4 regions of the Neobacillus sp. SAB-20_R2A genome follow, and region 4 is predicted to be linked to each of the others. Evidence: riboswitches for the same ligand, from Rfam matches in the RefSeq annotation. Region 4 holds a riboswitch; each other region holds the start of a gene.
What was found. A riboswitch is a leader RNA that binds a small molecule or an ion and turns the genes downstream of it on or off. The one in region 4 is predicted to bind lysine.
Positions count from the first base shown of each region.

Region 1: another riboswitch for lysine. It lies ahead of V5M37_RS25000 (ABC transporter substrate-binding protein); the one in region 4 lies ahead of V5M37_RS22740 (aspartate kinase).
Region 2: another riboswitch for lysine. It lies ahead of V5M37_RS19350 (amino acid permease); the one in region 4 lies ahead of V5M37_RS22740 (aspartate kinase).
Region 3: another riboswitch for lysine. It lies ahead of dapA (4-hydroxy-tetrahydrodipicolinate synthase); the one in region 4 lies ahead of V5M37_RS22740 (aspartate kinase).

Region 1 is NZ_CP145895.1:5,060,230-5,065,164, reverse strand. Features, by position in the region: gene V5M37_RS25010 (amino acid ABC transporter ATP-binding protein) at 1-610, opposite strand, end outside; gene V5M37_RS25005 (amino acid ABC transporter permease) at 607-1,290, opposite strand; gene V5M37_RS25000 (ABC transporter substrate-binding protein) at 1,388-2,182, opposite strand; lysine riboswitch at 2,251-2,435, opposite strand; gene V5M37_RS24995 (M20/M25/M40 family metallo-hydrolase) at 2,616-4,265, shown strand; gene V5M37_RS24990 (TVP38/TMEM64 family protein) at 4,360-4,905, shown strand.
Region 2 is NZ_CP145895.1:3,990,026-3,994,960, forward strand. Features, by position in the region: gene V5M37_RS19345 (YitT family protein) at 1-658, opposite strand, end outside; lysine riboswitch at 930-1,119, shown strand; gene V5M37_RS19350 (amino acid permease) at 1,222-2,703, shown strand; gene V5M37_RS19355 (hypothetical protein) at 2,735-3,004, opposite strand; gene V5M37_RS19360 (SHOCT-like domain-containing protein) at 3,007-3,393, opposite strand; gene V5M37_RS19365 (DUF2089 domain-containing protein) at 3,394-3,765, opposite strand; gene V5M37_RS19370 (hypothetical protein) at 3,988-4,161, shown strand; gene asnS (asparagine--tRNA ligase) at 4,213-4,935, opposite strand, start outside.
Region 3 is NZ_CP145895.1:3,849,474-3,854,408, forward strand. Features, by position in the region: gene V5M37_RS18635 (NADP-dependent oxidoreductase) at 1-165, opposite strand, end outside; gene V5M37_RS18640 (NAD(P)-dependent oxidoreductase) at 332-1,219, opposite strand; gene V5M37_RS18645 (D-2-hydroxyacid dehydrogenase) at 1,242-2,174, opposite strand; lysine riboswitch at 2,391-2,571, shown strand; gene dapA (4-hydroxy-tetrahydrodipicolinate synthase) at 2,684-3,571, shown strand; gene V5M37_RS18655 (sulfite exporter TauE/SafE family protein) at 3,771-4,541, shown strand; gene V5M37_RS18660 (LytS/YhcK type 5TM receptor domain-containing protein) at 4,576-4,935, opposite strand, start outside.
Region 4 is NZ_CP145895.1:4,624,669-4,629,603, reverse strand. Features, by position in the region: gene V5M37_RS22755 (electron transfer flavoprotein subunit alpha/FixB family protein) at 1-129, shown strand, start outside; gene trxA (thioredoxin) at 298-612, shown strand; gene uvrC (excinuclease ABC subunit UvrC) at 743-2,518, shown strand; lysine riboswitch at 2,585-2,762, shown strand; gene V5M37_RS22740 (aspartate kinase) at 2,866-4,083, shown strand; gene V5M37_RS22735 (YslB family protein) at 4,179-4,622, opposite strand.

The sequences.
Region 1 (4,935 bases), 440 kb from region 4:
TTGCTACTTCTTTTGCAAAGCCCATTTCGTGTGTCACGATGACCATTGTCATTCCTTCACGGGCTAAATCCTTCATTACTTGAAGTACCTCGCCCACAAGCTCAGGGTCCAATGCCGAAGTTGGTTCGTCGAATAGCATGGCTTTTGGCTCCATTGCCAATGCTCTGGCGATGGCCACACGCTGCTTTTGCCCGCCAGATAATTGGTCTGGGTAGAAGTTGGCTTTATCCTGGAGGCCTACTTTTTTCAGGAGGTCCATTGCTTTAGAACGGGCCTGATCTTTAGATACACTCTTTACATGAACAGGGGCCTCAATAATATTTTCCAGCACTGTCATGTGCGGGAATAGGTTGAAATGCTGAAATACCATTCCCACTTTTTCTCTTATCTTATTAAGATTGGTTTTTGCGGGATTGATTTTTTCCGTATCGATGATAATGTCTCCGGCTTCGGCTGTCTCTAAAAAGTTTAAACAGCGGAGAAGGGTACTTTTCCCTGAACCACTCGCACCGATTAGGACAACAACCTCTTTTTCTTTTACGTGTAAATCAATATTTTTTAAAACTTGTAGTTCCCCGAAGGATTTTGATAGATTTTTAATTTCAATCATGCGGCTGCTGCCTCCTTCGGTCTACTGACATCCAACCTTTTCTCCAATCGGTTTGTGAACCACGTGAATATTAACACGATAATCAAATAATAAAGTCCGACAACAAAGTAGGTTTCAAATGGCATATAGTTTTCCCCTTGGACGGTAAGGGCAGTGTTAAATAAGTCTGTTACAGAAATATAGGCAACCAGGGAAGAATCTTTTAAGCTGATAATGAACTGATTCCCCAGCGGCGGGATGGCTCGTTTGAAGGCCTGTGGAAAAATAATTCTGCGCATTGCAAGCGGGTAGGACATCCCTAGCGATCTTGCAGCTTCCATTTGCCCGCGGTCAATCGATTGGACAGCCCCCCTGAAAATTTCCGCTATATACGCACCGGTATGAATGCTTAACGCAAGCGCCCCGGCTGTAAAGCTGTCAAGGGTTAGAAAATTCGCGATTCCATAATATAGGAACATAATTTGAACGATTAACGGAGTCCCGCGGATAAGCCCAATATAAATATCAGAAATCCAATTAAGAAATTTGATAGAAGAGATTTTAAAACTGGCAAAGATGATTCCAATGATTAATGCAAATAGCAGAGAAATAATTGTAATGGAAATCGTCATCCATGAGGCTTTCAAGAAGGCAACACCATGCTCACTGAGGATGCCGATAATATTATGCCAAAAAGTCATGATTTCATTTCAACCTCCTTTGAAAAAACGTAAGCCCCAAGCATGGAGCTTACGTTATCCAATTTTCCTATTTTGCGTCTTAAAGATGTGAGTGTGCTTACTTTTTAAGTAAGTTTTCGTTGAACCATTTTTTGCTGATTTTTTCGTAAGTGCCATCCTTCTGCATATCGTCAATGGCTTTGTTGATTTTATCAGCAAGCTCTTTGTTACCTTCTGCAACCGCAACACTAACGCGGTCCTCATTTAGCAGGTTGCCAATCGGCTTAATTTTTAAACCTTTTTCGTTTTTCGCATTCAAACCGACGATTTTATCAGTAATAACGGCATCTAAACGGCCAATTGCTAAGTCCTGAAGAGCGTTAACATCAGATGGATATCCTTTTACTTGATCGGATAGTTCCAGGGCCATATCTTTCCAAGTGCTAGCCTGGATTACACCGATTGTTTTTCCCTTTAAATCATCTTTTGAAGTAATATTACTGTTGTTCTCAGCCACAAAGATTTGGGCGCCGGATAAATAATATGGGTTTGTGAAGTCTACTTGCTTATCACGTTCAGGTGTTGCTGTCATACTTCCGATAATCGCATCGTATTTTTTAGCTTTTAAACCTTGGATGATCGTTTCCCATTGATTAGTCACAGGATTTGCTTTTACACCAATTCTTTTGGCAATCTCATTTCCAATTTCTACGTCAAAACCAGTTAATTTGTCGTCTTTCTTAAAGTTTAATGGCGGATATTGCCCGCTCATCGCAAACGACAGTGTACCCTCTTTAATTAGACCTAAATCTTCACCCTTTGCCTGGTTTGTTTTAGCTGTGTCTTTCGAACCGCATGCTGCTAAAATCACCAGTAATGCAGAAACTACTAATATCATAAGTTTTCTCATGATGCTTCCCCCTTTTTAATATAAAAAGCACCGTCCATGTGACGGTGCCTGACACCCTCATTAAAAGCTTTGAATTAGATAGTTCTCCACAATTCTTAAAGGAATTGTGACAGTTCTGCCCCATTTCGAGTGCAGCCCCAGCCCTCTGAAAACAGTGATTTCAGATGCTTCGGCGATTTATCCTTTTTCCTATTTTCATAGATTTCACTGAATCTCCAATAGGATACTTATATAAACCGCGACCTCTACCTCATCTCAAAAGCTTAAAGATGAGGAATTAATATTCTTTTCGCAATAATTAGTATAAGTAAATATTTATACATAATCAAGTATAAATTCACTAGAATATTTCCCCATTTGAAAAGACTTGACGAAAATTTGTTAATTGGTATACATTTTTCTACAATACTAATCTTATAAAAAAGGGGTCAGAATGATGCTGCAATGCCGTGAGGATGTATTGGCATTCACGAATCAGCTCGTGAATATCGAAAGTATTGTGAATACAAAGGGTGAAAAAACAATTGCCCAATATTTATATAAATTTATATCTGCTTTTCCTTATTTTTCAAAAAATCCTTCTCACATGACGATGTCTCAAACCATACAAGATGAACATGAAAGATATAATGTATTGGCATTTGTCAAAGGTACAAAAGGGAATAGCCGCCGTACAGTCATTTTGATGGGACATATGGACACGGTTGGAATTGATGATTTTAATCATCTAAAAGAACATGCGTGTTTTCCGGATCAGCTAATGGCTGCGTTAAAGAGGGAGGAACTGCCGGCTTCAGCGAAAGAACATTTAGAATCGGGTGACTGGCTGTTTGGCAGAGGCGTACTTGATATGAAAAGCGGAGTGGCTAGCCATCTCTATCTATTAAAATACTATTCTGAGCATCCGGAAGAGCTTGATGGAAATATCGTCTTTTTGGCAGAATGTGATGAAGAGGACAGCTCTCACGGAGTTTTATCTGCCTTAAAGGTTCTGAAAAGCTGGAAGCAGGAGCATGGTTTTGACTATGCTGCGGCGATCAATTCCGATTTCGTCTCCCCGCGCTTTGCAGGAGATGAAAATCGCTATATCTATATGGGGACAGTAGGCAAGCTTCTGCCATCCTTTTTTATTACTGGTGCAGAAACGCATGTTGGCTCTTGCTTTGAAGGGCTTGATCCTAACTTTATCGCGGCGGAGCTGACGAAGCAGATTGATTACAATCCCGAGCTTTGCAATGAGGCCTTAGGTGAAATCACGGTTCCCCCTGTTTCTTTAAAACAAACAGACCTGAAACCGTCTTATACCGTTCAGACCGCGTTGTCTGCCTATGTATATTACAATTTCTTCATCCATTCCTGGTCTCCAAAGGATGTACTGGTAAAATTAAAAGAGCAGGGTCGGATTGCATTTGAAAATGCCTTGAATGCTTTTGATGAAAGATATAAGCAGTTTAGCAGCTTAAGCGGCGAACCATATTTCAAACATCCTTGGCAGCCAAGAGTGTTCACATATGAAGAAATGGAACAACAGTTGGTTATGGAGCACGGTGATACCTTTATTACGCATATGAATCAATTTAAAGAGAGTTTATTAGAGGATAAGGAACTGGATACCCGCATGTTTGCGGCAAGGGTCGTAGAAGAGGCGTGGAACTGGATGAAGGACAAAAACCCTGCCATTATCCTGTTCTATTCATCACTATATTCACCAAGAATTGAGCTGTCCGGCAAGACAGAACAGGAACAGGCCCTGATTGATGCTTTAAATCAGGCAGTAGAATCGATTCAGCCAGCCTACCCACATCCAATCGTAACGCGGAATTTCTTCCCGTATATCTCAGATATGAGCTTTGTAGCTCTAAGTGATGACGAAGAAGGAATAGAGGCTGTTTCCAATAATAATCCTGGCTGGGGAACAAAGCATTACGTGGAGTACCAAGACATACGCGACTTAAATGTGCCGGTCATCAATATTGGCCCTTATGGACTAGATGCCCATAAAAAGCTTGAAAGAATGGAGATGTCCTATTCCCTTGAAGTGGTGCCGAATCTGACCAATCTTGTCATCCAAAATTTATTAAAATAATGAACTGGGGTGTCCTGTGGGACGCCCTATATTTTTTTGCCAGTAAATTATAAAATAAAGAATACTATAAGGAGCTTTAAAATCGGAGGAACAGATGGAGGCGCACATTCTAGCGTGGTTTGAAAATAGCGGCACATTGGCAATATGGATAAGTATCTTATTGAATATCATTATTAGTTTCTTGGGGGTTGTTCCGAGCGTCTTTCTAACCGCAGCCAACATCAGCTTCTTCGGATTTGGCCACGGATTGTTGATTTCGATTCTTGGTGAGGCCTTTGGAGCCATTATTAGTTTTTATTTATATAGAAAAGGTATCAATAGGGTAAAAAACAAGATTGCGATAAAAAATAAATTTTTAGATAGATTGCAAAATACGCAAGGTATGGAAGCGTTTTTTCTGATTATCGCACTTAGGATTTTTCCGTTCATCCCTTCTGGAATGGTGACGCTTGTTAGCGCTGGAAGCAAGGTAGGGATTGTTAATTTTTCCATTGCCAGCACGCTTGGAAAAATACCCGCCTTATTAATAGAGGCTTACTCCGTGAAGCAGGTTTTGGATTGGAGTTTACAAGGGAAAATCATCTTAGGGTTACTTTCATTTTTTATGGTCGTTACTTTGATAAAAAGGTTTAGAAAATAAGACAAGGGTTCCTACGAATAAAGTGCAGGA
Region 2 (4,935 bases), 630 kb from region 4:
ATCCTCCAACCCCATCCATAATGGTGAGTCCACGATATAAGTTGGCCACCAAATGATTTCTCATTTCTTCGCCCTTTTCTGTTATTATCATTAAAGTTAATTTGACATGGTCCGTATAAATAGCGTCAACCACTTTTCCTGTAACAAAAATCGAAACCAACGTATTGAGGGCCGCATCCCAATTGAATAAAAATCCGCTAATTACAATGACAATCGCATTCATTCCGGAGAGGAGCACCCCGATTGGGAAGTCTTTCTTCCGGGAAACAATCATTCCGATGATATCAAATCCACCCGTTGAACCCGAGCTTCGAAATACGATTCCAACCCCTAGACCGGTCAAAGCTCCGCCAAATATTGCTGAGAGGATGGTATCTTTCGCGACTGGAAATACTGGTACTAAATAAAGTCCTAAAGAAATAACGAACACTGAAAAGATTGAATTAAAGATAAATCTTTTTCCCAGCATTTTATAGCCAATGATTAAAAGGGGAAGGTTCAACAAAAGATTAGCCACTCCTGTGTTTATGGGGGTAATCATTCCTATTATCATCGAAATTCCGCTCATCCCGCTACTTAACACCTCGTGAGGGATGAGGAAAAGATTGAATGCAGCTACAATTATAAAAGAGCCGATAATAATTCCAACCATCTGCATGAATATTTCTCCTGTCTTTCCACTATTTATTTAAAAAAAATGATAACGATTCATAGCTAGGATGTAAACTAATTAATATATTTAAAAAACAATTAATTATCTGGAAATAGCACCCAAAGAATAAGTTGAATAATTATAAAGGCATATTACATTAATATTCACCTTACAAAAAGCCCTAATCCCTCGTTTCCAATATATAATATTGACAAATTTATTAAAACGTATATACTCTAGTAATATATCATTTTTAATATTAAATCCTCATCAAAACCGATGAGGTAGAGGTCGCGGTTTTTATCAGTAAAATGGACGAGACGCAGAGATGTTTTTGACTCCGTTTGAAAGGAAAAGCTGCCGAAGTGTGTTTTTCTCTCTGGAGAAACATGCTGGGGCTGTCTCCGAACAGGAACAGAACTGTCACGTTTAGCCTTACCAGCTTTACGTGTTGAGCTATCTTTCGGAAGGTATGATGCGGGGTATATACAAATGCCGTCGAATCTGCTTCGAGGGCATTTTTTATTCCAAACTCCTTCCAATAAAAAAAATTTAAAGGAGTCATAAACATGCAAACAGCGCAGGTAAGAAAAGACGAAATATACACTAGGCCCACGGGTCCAAAAAATAATAAAAATGAATTAAGACGGAGCTTAAAGTCCCGCCATCTTACGATGATTTCTCTTGGCGGAACCATCGGGACCGGATTATTTCTTGCCAGCGGCGGAGCTATCCATAGTGCGGGACCTGGCGGAGCGATTCTATCATATCTCGTTATCGGCATTATGGTTTATTTCTTAATGCAAAGTTTAGCTGAAATGGGTGCCTACATGCCGGTTGCAGGAAGCTTTAGTACCTATGCTACGAAATTCGTGGATCCATCCCTTGGTTTTGCCCTAGGCTGGAACTATTGGTACAACTGGGCCATTACGATTGCAGCAGAACTTTCTGCAGTAACAATGATTATGAAATTTTGGTTTCCAGATTCTCCTTCACTATTATGGAGCAGCATCTTTTTAGTTATCATGTTCTTGTTAAATTATCTTTCTGTTAAGGGATTTGGCGAGGCAGAATATTGGTTCTCATTAATTAAAGTTATAACTGTTGTGATCTTTATCATTGCTGGTACGTTAATGATTTTTGGAATTATGGGAAATGAAGCAATTGGCTTAAAAAACTTTACAGTTGGAGATGCACCATTCCATGGCGGATTCATGGCCATGCTTGGAATCTTTATGGCAGCTGGATTTTCCTTCCAAGGAACTGAACTTTTAGGTGTTGCAGCGGGTGAAACAGATAACCCAGAAAAATCAATCCCACGTGCAGTAAAACAAGTTTTTTGGCGAATTCTTTTATTCTATGTGTTAGCTATTCTTGTTATCGGTCTTATTATTCCTTATACAAATGAAAACCTTGCTAATGGAGATGTTGCTGTAAGTCCATTTACGCTTGTTTTTCAAAAAGCCGGAATCGCATTTGCTGCTTCTGTCATGAATGCAGTCATTTTAACAGCAGTTTTATCAGCAGGTAATTCAGGAATGTATGCATCGACTCGGATGCTTTGGGATTTGGCACGTCAAGGAAAAGCACCAAAATTCCTTGGTAAATTGAACAAAAATGGTGTGCCAGTTAATGCTTTAATTGTAACAGCATTAGTCGGAACACTTGCTTTTCTGGCATCCCTTTTTGGCGATGGTACAGTTTATGTATGGCTTTTAAATGCTTCAGGTATGTCCGGCTTTATCGCGTGGTTAGGAATTGCGATTTGTCATTATCGCTTCCGCAGAGCTTATGTGGCACAAGGCAAAGATCTAAACTTATTGCCATATAAATCAAAGTTGTTCCCATTTGGCCCAATCTTTGCTTTTGTTGTTTGCGCCATTGTCGTAATCGGGCAAAACTATTCAGCATTTATGGGCGACCATATTGATTGGAACGGTGTATTAGTATCCTATATCGGTCTGCCATTATTCCTTATCCTTTGGTTAGGCTATAAATTCACAAAGAAAACAAAGGTAATTCCTTTGGAGAAGTGTGATTTAAATAATTAAAAATAAAAATGGCTCCCTGGGAGCCATTTTTCTATAATTTAATGGTAACTTCTGTCCCATCTTTTAATTTCGTTTCCACTAACAACAGGCCTTTATGCTTGGTCAGACCATCCAATAAAGGCTTTAAATCGCTTTTTTCTATTTGTGGAAGGACGAACTTTTCCCCGCCTTTTTCAATCGATTTATTGATAAAGCCAATAAATCGTCTTGAGGTTATTACCGAACTTAGAAGATTTAAGACAACATAAGGAACGGGTACATTGAAGTTTCTTTGTTTTATCTTTAAGCCCACTTTTAACATTCTTATTCAATCACCACAAACACTTTATCGCCATTTGCTGAAGTAACATCCACAATTTGGCCGTCTAGTTCGTTTTCAATCGCTTCTATTAACAAATCTACATTGATATCTTTCACATACTTTTCCGCTTGCGGAATTCTTTCGGCAATGCTGGTGCCCACCTTCAACACTGCTTTCACAAGATTAATGGGAAGATTGACATTAACATTATCACCTTCATGGGAATTAACACGAATTTTTAGCATTTTGCTGCCATATGATGAGGCTTCTTTCTTTAATTCAACAGTTGGTTCCTTCCCTTGAAGGACGTTAATTAGTTCAGTCGCTTTTTCTTTATCAAGCTTGCCTTCCTCAACCAACGTTAACACTCTAGAGATTTCATCTTTCATTTACATATCCCCCTCTTTTAATAAGGCAATAGCCTCTTCGGCAGTGATTTCCCCTTTTTCCAGCATGGATACGACCTTCTTCTTATCAACCTCCGCCTTTCGGTTTGCTGAGTAGCCCATAGCCGAAATGATGTCGTCTAATTTTCCTCTTACTGTTGGATAAGAAATCCCAAGTTCTTTTTCGACTTCTTTAATACTTCCGCGACACTTCAGGAAAATTTCAATAAAATGAAGCTGTTCCTGTCCAAGTGAGGCAAGCTTTGATAATTCGAATTCATTTTCCACCGTCGTGTGGCAATGTTTACACTGTAGTTTGGTAATGTTTAATTGTTTGCTGCAAACAGGACAATTGGTAATTAACGGGTAAGCCATTTTATTCCCCTTTCCTTTATTACCCATATCATACATTACTTTCATAAAAATTTAAAGTATAAATTAATATTTTTAATTTAATTTATTTAAAAAATTAAATTTGTTAAAACTAACATTAAAAAAATACGTTAGATTCAAAGCAATAAAAAACATCTCATGAACAACCAAACAGTTTTGTTAATATGTGGTATACTCAATTAGATAACAGAAGGAGTGTTTAATTTGAAAAACACCAATAATCGATACCAAAATGGACAAATGGTGAGCATTAAAACAACCGGAGAGACAGTTACTATTTTAAAGTGGCAATATATAAAAAATATGAAGCGATATTCCTATATCGTCAAAGAACAGCCGAGTTTATTTTATTTCGAGGAAGAATTAGAAGAACTTTAGATCCAGACAAAATGAGAAGACCAACCACTCGGTTGGTCTTCTCATTTTAGTTTAAAAATCTGCATTCCCAGGTGTTCTTGGGAATGGAATCACGTCTCTGATATTGGTCATTCCGGTTAGGTACATGATCAGTCGTTCGAAACCAAGGCCATAGCCGGAATGCTTGGTGCCGCCGTATTTTCTTAATTCCAAGTACCACCAATAGTCTTCTTCGTTCATGCCAAGTTCTTTGATTTTCGCAGTAAGAACCTCTTCACGTTCTTCACGCTGGCTGCCGCCAATCAGTTCCCCGATTCCGGGTACAAGAAGGTCAGTCGCTGCCACCGTTTTGTCGTCTTCATTTAAGCGCATATAAAAGGCTTTGATTTCTTTTGGATAGTCTGTAACAAACACCGGCTTTTGGTATACCTTTTCGCATAAATAGCGCTCATGCTCAGTTTGCAGGTCAAGGCCCCATTCAACAGGATAAGCAAAATTCTCACCTGATTTTTTCAAAAGTTCAATAGCCTCTGTGTAAGTGACTCGGCCAAAGTCGGCTGTATATGCATTGTTTAAGCGATCCAATAATCCCTTCTCCACAAAACTGTTAAAGAAGGCCATTTCCTCCGGAGCTTGCTCTAACACATATCCGATTACATATTTCACCATTTCTTCAGCTAGGTCCATAATATCAGGAAGCTCCGCAAACGCCACTTCAGGTTCAATCATCCAGAATTCAGCCGCATGTCTTGCCGTGTTTGAATTTTCCGCTCTAAATGTTGGACCAAATGTATA
Region 3 (4,935 bases), 780 kb from region 4:
CCGGCCTCTCATATAAGGGTCAACAGACAAATATAGTGACCGTATTAGCACTTCACCATCCTGAAGTTCAGGAACATTCTCCTCAATAAATTCAAAATTGCTTTCATCTGGCATTCCTACTGGCCGGCTAGCCAATAAAATTTTTCTGTTCAAAAGGTTTGTCATCTAACCACTCCCTGTTTTATCTACTCCAAGAAGCAATTCTAGGTGCTTGATTATAATGTTCTACTTTTACGGCCATTCTCCTGCCAGAACACAAAATTAATGCGCGTATACCTTCAATTTATCCTATTTTTCTTACTATTTCGGCAATATCCTTCGCTACACCCTGTTATTCCAATCCCGCTTCTTCAAGAGCAATTCTAGCAAGTGCAGCCCAATCCTGATTTCCGCGATTTTTGGCCACTGAGGTTAGCAGGCGGTTATGTAATAGACCCGCTAACGGCATCGGTGTCTTGGTCGAATTCGCTTCCTCCAAAACTAGGTTGCAATCCTTAAGACCAAGCGCCAGCTGAAAACCCGCCGGTTCAAACTGCTTGTTGGCAATCATCTGGCCATAGCTTTGATACACTGTACAATTAAATAAGGTTGATGCATAAATTTCAGCAGCCAACTGCCGGTCAATACCATTTTTCTCAGCTAAATTAAAGGCTTCAGCCATGGCTTCCATTGCTGCCATAATCATAAAATTTCCGCCTAACTTGATGACATTGGCACTTTCAGGCTCCTCCCCAACATCAAAAACACGCTGGCCGAGCGCTTCCTGGATGGATTTTACCCGCTCTTTCGCCACACTGGACCCTGAGCTAAGAATATTCAATTTTTGAGCTGCCGCTGCTTCCGGACGGCCAAAAACAGGAGAGGCGACATATTGGCTGCCGTGCTCCTGATGATAAGCTGCTAATTTACGTGAAGTTGCTGGAGCTATCGTACTCATTGATACATGGATACCGCCCTGACCAAGCACTTCCCCAAACCCATTTGGTCCCAATACTAGCTCTTCCACTGCCTGATCGTTTGCCACCATCGTAATCACGATTCCGCCAGGTGCTGCGGCGTCTGCTGGCCTGTTCACTTGCTCGGCGCCAGCTTCAACAACTGCCTTTGTTTTCTCGGGAGTTCGATTGTAAACCTTCACCTGAAAACCTGCCTTCAATAAATTCATAACCATAGGCTCTCCCATATTTCCAAGGCCGATAAAGCCGATTACTCGTGTCATTTTCGTTCATCCTCCTGTTATTCTAATATCCCTTATTGGTATCTACTCTATTGTTAAGAGGTTTGTTTTCTTCCAAGTTTCTGAGTGTATCCAAAAAACACGCCGCCCCTTCTTCAGGTGTCGTTACCGCTGAAATATGAGGGGTAATCAGTACGCCAGGATGTTTCCATAATGGATGATTTTCCGGCAGCGGCTCCTGTGTAAACACATCCAGGACAGCATACCGGACCTGCCCGTCTTCCAAAGCTTGCAGCAATGATTCTTCATCCACCGATGCTCCCCGCCCTACATTAATAAAACCGGCATTTGTTACTTTTTGAAAGACTTGACTATTAAAAAATCCAGCCGTTTCTTCCGTCAGCGGCATCGTGTTGATGATCACATCCATTTCCCCTAGGATGGTAAAATGAGATTCAACAGTCAAAGCCTCTTTAAAATACTCTTTTTCTTTTCCACTTTGGGAGACGCCGTAAACCTCCACTCCAAAACTAGACAAAAGCTTGGCGACAGCCTGCCCAATTTCACCGGTTCCATAGACCATCACTTTGAGTTCATTTAATAGCTTCGGAGTCCGTTGCTGCCATTTTTTCTGCAGCTGTAATTCCCGAAACTCCTCGTGACATTGTAAGTCTCTTAATATGTAGCTTAAACAATACTCTCCGATTCTTTGACCAAACGTACAAACTGTCCTTGTTAAAAGTACACTATCGTCCCAGGTCTTTTTATATAAAAAGCGGTCAACTCCCGCACCGAGCGAGTGCACCCATTTTAAATGACTGTAATCGTAATCCGATTTAAGATTAAAAGATACAAGTGCATCCGCCCATTTCAAATCCGCCTGATTCACTTCAGCCTCGGGGATATAACGGAAATTCTTTTGGACGCCCGCATTTTGGACGTATGCCCGAAGCTCCTGATACATGGGGCTGACAATTAAAATATTTTCGATTTTCACAATAATTCACCTCTTCAACATTAACTCCATTTTAAGGATAATTGGGAAAAAACTCAAAAAAGAAGCGTAGGGCTGTTAATCCCTCCTCTCCTCCCCATACTATATAAATGTCAATAAATATACGATTTTAGCGTTTTTGATAAAAAACCCTTGAACAAATAGGAATATTCTGTTATATTAATTTTAATTACATACTTCTTACTTCATACCTTATGAAGTGAGGATAGAGGCGCAAAGACCATCAGTAAACCATCCGAGGGTAATGGGACCCGTTGACGGTGGCGGAAAGGGGAATTTGCCGAAGCTTCTGAGGATCTCATTGTTCCCGGAGCTGGTTCTGTTATTGAATAAATACAGAATTGTCATATAGGAAACTATATGGAGGGCTATCTCACGCAGGGGAACTTGTAAAATTAACGTTTCTGATGCAGCTGTTGGGCCTTTCCCGCAGCTGCTTTTTGCGTTTGGCCTTACCTCTTTTTAAAAATAATTTTAAAAGGGTGAAATTCATGTACTTTGGCCAAGTTTTAACAGCAATAGTGACTCCGTTTGATCAGGATGGCGAAATTGATTTTAATGCGACGAGAGATTTAGTAAATTATTTATTAGCGAATGGTACTGACGGGTTGGTGGTTTGTGGAACAACCGGTGAGTCCCCTACCTTATCAACTGAGGAAAAAGTGGCTTTATTTAAATTTGTGGTTGAAGTTGCGGACGGGAGAGTTCCCGTTATTGCAGGGACTGGCTCAAACAACACAAGAGCCTCAATCAGTCTAACCAAGCTAGCAGAAGAAGTCGGTGTAGACGGCATCATGCTCGTTGCCCCATACTATAATAAACCATCCCAGGAAGGCATGTATCAGCATTTTAAAGCGATTGCTGAATCTACTTCTCTTCCGGTAATGCTTTATAATATTCCAGGGCGCAGTGTCGTCAATATATCTGCTGAAACGGTCATCCGCCTTTCTCAGATTCCTAATATTGTAGCGGTTAAGGAAGCTAGCGGCCACTTGGATGACATGGCCGAAATTATTAAACAAACTGCTGATGACTTTTCTTTATACAGCGGTGATGATGGAATGACCTTGCCGGTGCTTTCGATTGGCGGCGTTGGTGTGATTTCCGTTGCATCTCATATTATCGGGAATGAAATGCAGGATATGGTGTCACGCTTTAAAAATGGGGATTTAGCAGGCGCTGCTGCTGCACACCGTGAATTACTGCCAATTATGAAAGCTTTATTTGCAGCACCAAGCCCAGCACCTGTAAAAGCAGCCCTAAATATGAAAGGGATTAATGTCGGCGGTCTGCGCTTGCCGTTAATTCCTTTAAACGAAGAGGAAACCAGAACACTTCAGAATGTCCTATTGCAGAATAGGGAACTGGAAGTTATTTAGAGTAATATCCGAAAGCAGGACAAATCGAGCGGGCTCCCGTTCGATTTGTCCTGCTTTTTTTAATTTCCGCTTCCCCCCTATCCTCACTGTAAAAATATTTCTTTAATAAATTCAGAAAAGTGTTTACAAAACCTTCTCCAAACTCTATAATTCACATATATTTACTCGGAATTAGTCACAAAAGAAGGAGGCCCCCATCATGAGCATAGGAATTGCATTAATGGGATTATTAGTTGGGTTATTGGTAGGTTTAACAGGGGTTGGAGGGGCAGCATTGTTAACCCCGGTGCTCATCATGGTCGGAATTCAGCCTTCCATTGCGGTGGGAACGGACCTAGTTTACAACTCCATTACCAAACTGTTTGGAGTCATTCAGCATTGGAGACAGAAAACGATTAACTTTAAACTCATGAAGTATCTTGCAATCGGAAGTGTCCCAAGTGCAACAGGAGCCATTCTCATCCTTCAGGTCTTTGAAAAATATTTCCACAATCAAGAACAAATTATCAAGCATGGACTTGGCTATGTCCTTATTCTAGTGGCCACAGCCATTTTAATTAAGACATTTTTTGATAATAAAATCAGGCCGAACCGCTGGCAATTAAGGCCGATTGAGGAAAAACGAACATTAACAATTTTAATCGGTGCCGGTTTCGGCTTTATTGTCGGCCTGACTTCAATAGGATCAGGATCATTATTTGCCCTTGCCATGCTATATCTCTACCGCTTGAAAGGATCTGAGCTGGTTGGCACCGACATTGCCCATGCCTTTTTATTAGTGACTGTTGCCGGACTCCTTCACGCGAATGCCGGAACTGTCAATTATATGCTTGTAGGGAACCTGTTAATCGGGTCGATCCCAGGCGTTTTAGTAGGGAGTACCTTATCTTCAAAAGTACCGACAAAGCCCCTTCGTACGGTCATCTCAGCGGTCATCATTTTTAGCGCGTTAAAACTCATCGGATTATAATAAAAAAGAGCTTAAACGTTTAAGCTCTTTTTTGTTAAAATTCAGTTTCTAACTTTAAATGGCTATCCATCTGAACCATTTTATATTCTGTTATAAAGGCAGGTAATGTGATGGTAATGGTCGTTCCAACATTTAAGATACTCTCAATATCAAGCTTCCCGTTCATTGTCTGAATGGTTTTCACCGCAACCATGGAACCTAATCCTGTACCCTTTGTTTTACTGCTGTAGTATGGCTCACCGAAGCGGTTTATTTGCTCTTTGCTCATGCCGACACCGGTATCAACAATTTTAACGGTGACCTTATTTTTTTCAAGCGCTGAAACTACATGAAGCTCCCCGCCGTTTGGCATTGCTTCGATAGCATTTTTTATTAAGTTTAAAAAGCATTGGCG
Region 4 (4,935 bases):
ATTGTAGCCATTAACAAAGATCCTGAAGCAAACATCTTCAAAGTGGCAGACTATGGTATCGTTGGTGACTTGTTCGAAGTTGTTCCACTTTTAACGGAAGAGTTTAAAAAACTTAAAGTTCATTCATAATAAATAATGGGGGCGAGCGGGATGTTCCGCTCGCCTTTATCATGAGTTTGCATAGAATACTTACTAGGCAAAAAGGGAAAATTACCTGCGAAACAGATTATTAGCGTGATTTTCCAAACGATGTTATACTTTCGTTAGATTTAAGTATTAATTAGGGAGGCAATGAAAATGGCTATTGCACACGTAACAGATCAAAACTTTGCGGCTGAAACAGGTTCAGGTCTTGTTCTTGTAGATTTCTGGGCACCATGGTGCGGACCTTGCAAAATGATTGCGCCAGTTTTAGAAGAGCTTGATTCTGAAATGGGAGATAAAGTAAAAATTACGAAACTTGACGTGGATGAAAATCCACAGACAGCTTCAAATTTTGGAGTCATGAGCATTCCAACTTTACTAGTGTTGAAAAACGGTGAAGTTGTTGATAAAACTGTCGGCTTCCAACCAAAAGAAGCTTTAGCTGGCTTACTTCAAAAGCATCTATAAGCCTCAATTAAAATAACCTTAACCGGTACAACGGTTAAGGTTTTCTTTTTTCTAAAGACTCCCTCTTTAATTTACTGGCGGATTGATTTAAAATTTGAAGAGAAACTCTAAGTGGAGAGGAGCGGCCGGAATGAATGAAACCATTAAACAAAAGTTAACACTGCTGCCGGACCAGCCCGGCTGCTACTTGATGAAGGATCGTCAAGGATCGATTATCTATGTTGGTAAGGCGAAAGTATTAAAGAACCGTGTCCGGTCTTATTTTACCGGTTCGCATGACGGGAAAACACTGCGCTTGGTAAACGAGATTGAAGACTTTGAGTATATCGTGACCTCATCCAATATCGAAGCACTTCTGCTTGAATTAAATTTAATAAAAAAATATGACCCGAAATATAATGTCATGCTTAGGGATGATAAGACTTATCCATTTATTAAGCTGACTGCGGAAAGACACCCAAAGCTAATCATTACAAGAAAAGTAAAAAAGGATAAAGGTAAGTATTTTGGTCCATATCCCAACGTAGGGGCGGCCAACGAAACAAAGAAACTGCTTGACCGGATTTACCCGCTCCGCAAATGTTCTACGCTTCCTGACCGAGTTTGCCTCTATTATCACTTGGGTCAGTGCCTGGCACCTTGCGTGAATGAGGTTTCAGAAGAACAGTATAAACAAATGACCGATGAAATTACCCGCTTTTTAAATGGCGGTTATAAGGAAATAAAAAAGGACCTGACTGAAAAAATGCAGGCTGCCGCGGAAGAGCTTGATTTTGAAAGAGCAAAGGAATTCCGTGACAAAATCATTCATATTGAAACAATCATGGAAAAACAAAAGATCACGATGACTGATTTTACTGACCGTGATGTATTCGGCTATGCCGTTGACAAAGGCTGGATGTGTGTTCAAGTATTTTTTGTGCGGCAAGGGAAGCTGATTGAACGAGACGTTTCGATGTTCCCTATCTATAATGAGCCGGAAGAAGAAATCCTTACCTTCCTCGGCCAATTTTATCAAAAGACGAACCATTTTAAACCGAAGGAAATTCTCATCCAGGACGATGTGGATTTGCAGATGGCTGAGCAGTTATTGGAAGTAAAAGTCATCAAGCCGCAGCGGGGTCAGAAAAAGGACCTTGTCAAAATGGCAATTAAAAATGCGAAAATCGCTTTGAATGAAAAGTTCTCTCTTATTGAAAAAGATGAGGAAAGAACGATCAAAGCCGTTGAAAACCTCGGAGAAATGCTTGGCATATATACGCCCCACCGGATCGAGGCCTTTGATAACTCTAACATTCAAGGAACAGACCCGGTGTCAGCGATGATTGTTTTTACAGACGGCAAAGCAAACAAGCGGGAATATCGGAAATATAAAATTAAGTCTGTTGAAGGCCCGGATGATTATGAATCGATGAGAGAGGTAACGAGACGAAGATACTCGAGGGCTCTAAAGGAAGAGCTTCCGCTGCCTGATTTGATCATCATTGACGGTGGAAAGGGACATGTGGAAGCTGTCCGCGATGTACTAGAAAATGAATTGGGGCTGGACATTCCTCTTGCTGGACTGGTCAAGGATGAGAAGCACCGCACATCACAGCTTATGTATGGGAATCCATTAGAAATTGTAGCGCTTGCCCGGAATAGCCAGGAATTTTATTTACTCCAGCGAATCCAGGATGAAGTTCACCGTTTTGCGATTACCTTCCACCGGCAGACACGCGGTAAAACTGCATTCCAATCCTTACTTGACGACATTCCTGGGATTGGCGAAAAACGCAAGAAGCAGCTATTAAAGGAATTTGGCTCCGTTAAGAAAATGAGAGAGGCAACCCTTGAGGAATTTAGAGGGATTGGCATTCCCCAAAATGTGGCAAAAGAATTAATAAAAAAACTTCAGTCACAATAATTGTCACTCTAATATTACTATGCTATAATGAATAAAAATTTAATAGACTATCACTTTTATAAGTAAAGTGAAGGTAGAGGTGCGAGCTTCAAGAGTAAAGGCCTGGAGAAGGATGAGCTTCAACGATAGGCTTTGAAAGGGAATGTTCGCCGAAGTAGGGAAACTCTCATTATTTTCTCCGCTGGTTCGTCATTGAAAAAATGCCGGATTGTCAAGACCGTTGTCTTGGAGCGCTATCTTTCATTGTCTACTAACGCGAAAATGTTAATTTTGTGTTTTCAAAGCAATGGGATGTGCTCCCATTGCTTTTTATTTTTTTACAAGAATGACTGAGAGAAGGGGAAGACATGGGTTTAATAGTACAGAAATTTGGCGGGACCTCCGTTGGCAACATTGAAAAAATTCTAAATGTCGCAGAAAGTGTGCAGGGGGAAAAGGAACGTGGAAACCAAGTAGTGGTCGTTGTTTCGGCGATGGGAAAATCGACAGACCAGCTTGTTAATATGGCAAAGGAAATATCCGAGCAGCCGAATAAGCGGGAAATGGATATGCTGCTCTCAACTGGTGAGCAGGTGACGATCGCATTGCTTTCGATGGCTTTAAACCAAAAAGGACTGGAAGCAGTTTCCTTTACAGGCTGGCAGGCTGGAATTATGACAGAGCCTGTTCACGGCAATGCAAGGATTTCAAAAATAAACACTGATGCTGTTCAAAACCAGCTTGATGCTGGAAAAGTCGTCATTGTGGCCGGATTCCAAGGGGTTACTGAAGACGGGGAAATCACTACGCTCGGACGCGGGGGTTCCGATACAACTGCCGTTGCGTTGGCGGCTGCGCTAAATGCGGATAAATGTGATATTTATACCGATGTAACCGGGGTATATACAACGGATCCCCGTTATGTCAAGAACGCTCGGAAATTATTATCAGTATCGTATGATGAAATGCTTGAACTGGCCAATCTGGGTGCGGGAGTTCTACATCCAAGAGCGGTCGAGTTTGCAAAAAATTATAATGTAAGGCTCGAGGTCCGCTCTAGCATGGAGAAGGTTGAAGGAACTGTAATTGAGGGGGAAGCAACGATGGAACAAAATTTAGTCGTACGCGGAGTCGCGTTTGAAGATGGAATTACACGGGTTACTGTTTTAGGGCTTAGAAATTCATTAACAAGCTTATCAACTATTTTTACGACATTGGCCAAAAATCACATTAACGTGGATATTATTATTCAAAGCACAACAGAAGAGGGAGCAGCCAATCTCTCCTTTTCCATCCATACCGATGATTGGATCCCAACCTTAAATGTGCTCGAAAGCAATAAAGAAACACTTGCCTATGACCAGCTTGATGCTGAGAATAAACTGGCAAAGGTATCAATTGTTGGTTCCGGAATGATTTCTAATCCTGGTGTGGCTGCGAAAATGTTTGAGGTTCTTGCCAACAGCAATATTCCTGTAAAGATGGTCAGCACCTCAGAAATCAAAGTATCGGCTGTAGTAGAAGAAAAAAATATGCTCAAAGCAGTAGAAGCCCTGCACGAGGCATTTGAACTTGGGCAAAATTAAATGAAAACTCGCCGATTGGCAAGTCCGTTAGGACGGTTCATGAGGCGTAGTTGATTTTGTGCGTTAAGAAAAAGGGGGCTTTGCCCCCCTTTCTTTTAGTCTTTATCCCATTTGACGGTGAAGCAAACTTTGTTAGATTTTTTTACCGGGTGTTCGAAGGTTTCCGCAATAGCCCCTTTTTGGACTTCGATTTGCTGAGCAAGGAAGCCGGCTTCAAGTTGAAAGAAGTTTTCCGCTTTTGATTTAACACGCGATACAATCATTGGACTTGCCAACTCGAATTCCAGCTCATTTTTTGCTTCCTTCTTAATTTCTAACTCACCCCATGAAGCTTTTGCAAAAAAATCTATCAGGCTTTCGTAGCTTTCCAAAGGATATTTTCGAGCGAGGCGTTTCCCTGCCCAGTAAAGAATTTCAGGAGTGTCCTTGCCGAAAATCTCAGGGAGAAGAACTTCTCTAATTAATTCATAGCCAAATATAGAGACTGTCCTTGGTTCAGGCGTTTGTAGATCTTGGTCCATTACTGCACTATCTTTCATTTACTTCCCCTCTTTCTATCATTCTATTATATACAAATCGAGTTCTGTTTCAGTACAGTTTTCTAATAATGTAAAGAAGTCGCAAAGAAATTTATTATTTTACAATATATGTTCTTATTTCTTATCATAATTATCGTTTCCGATATAGGAAAAAAATTCTCCCGTAAGATGTTGGTAATTACAAGCAAAAATAAAGCGCTTACAAAACGATAACATGCTGAAATTCATATCTATCATAATATCAATATATTATAAAAATTTTAGTTTTCAACGCTTTTTTATGTATCCGTTTCCTTGACGCTCTATGATGTTG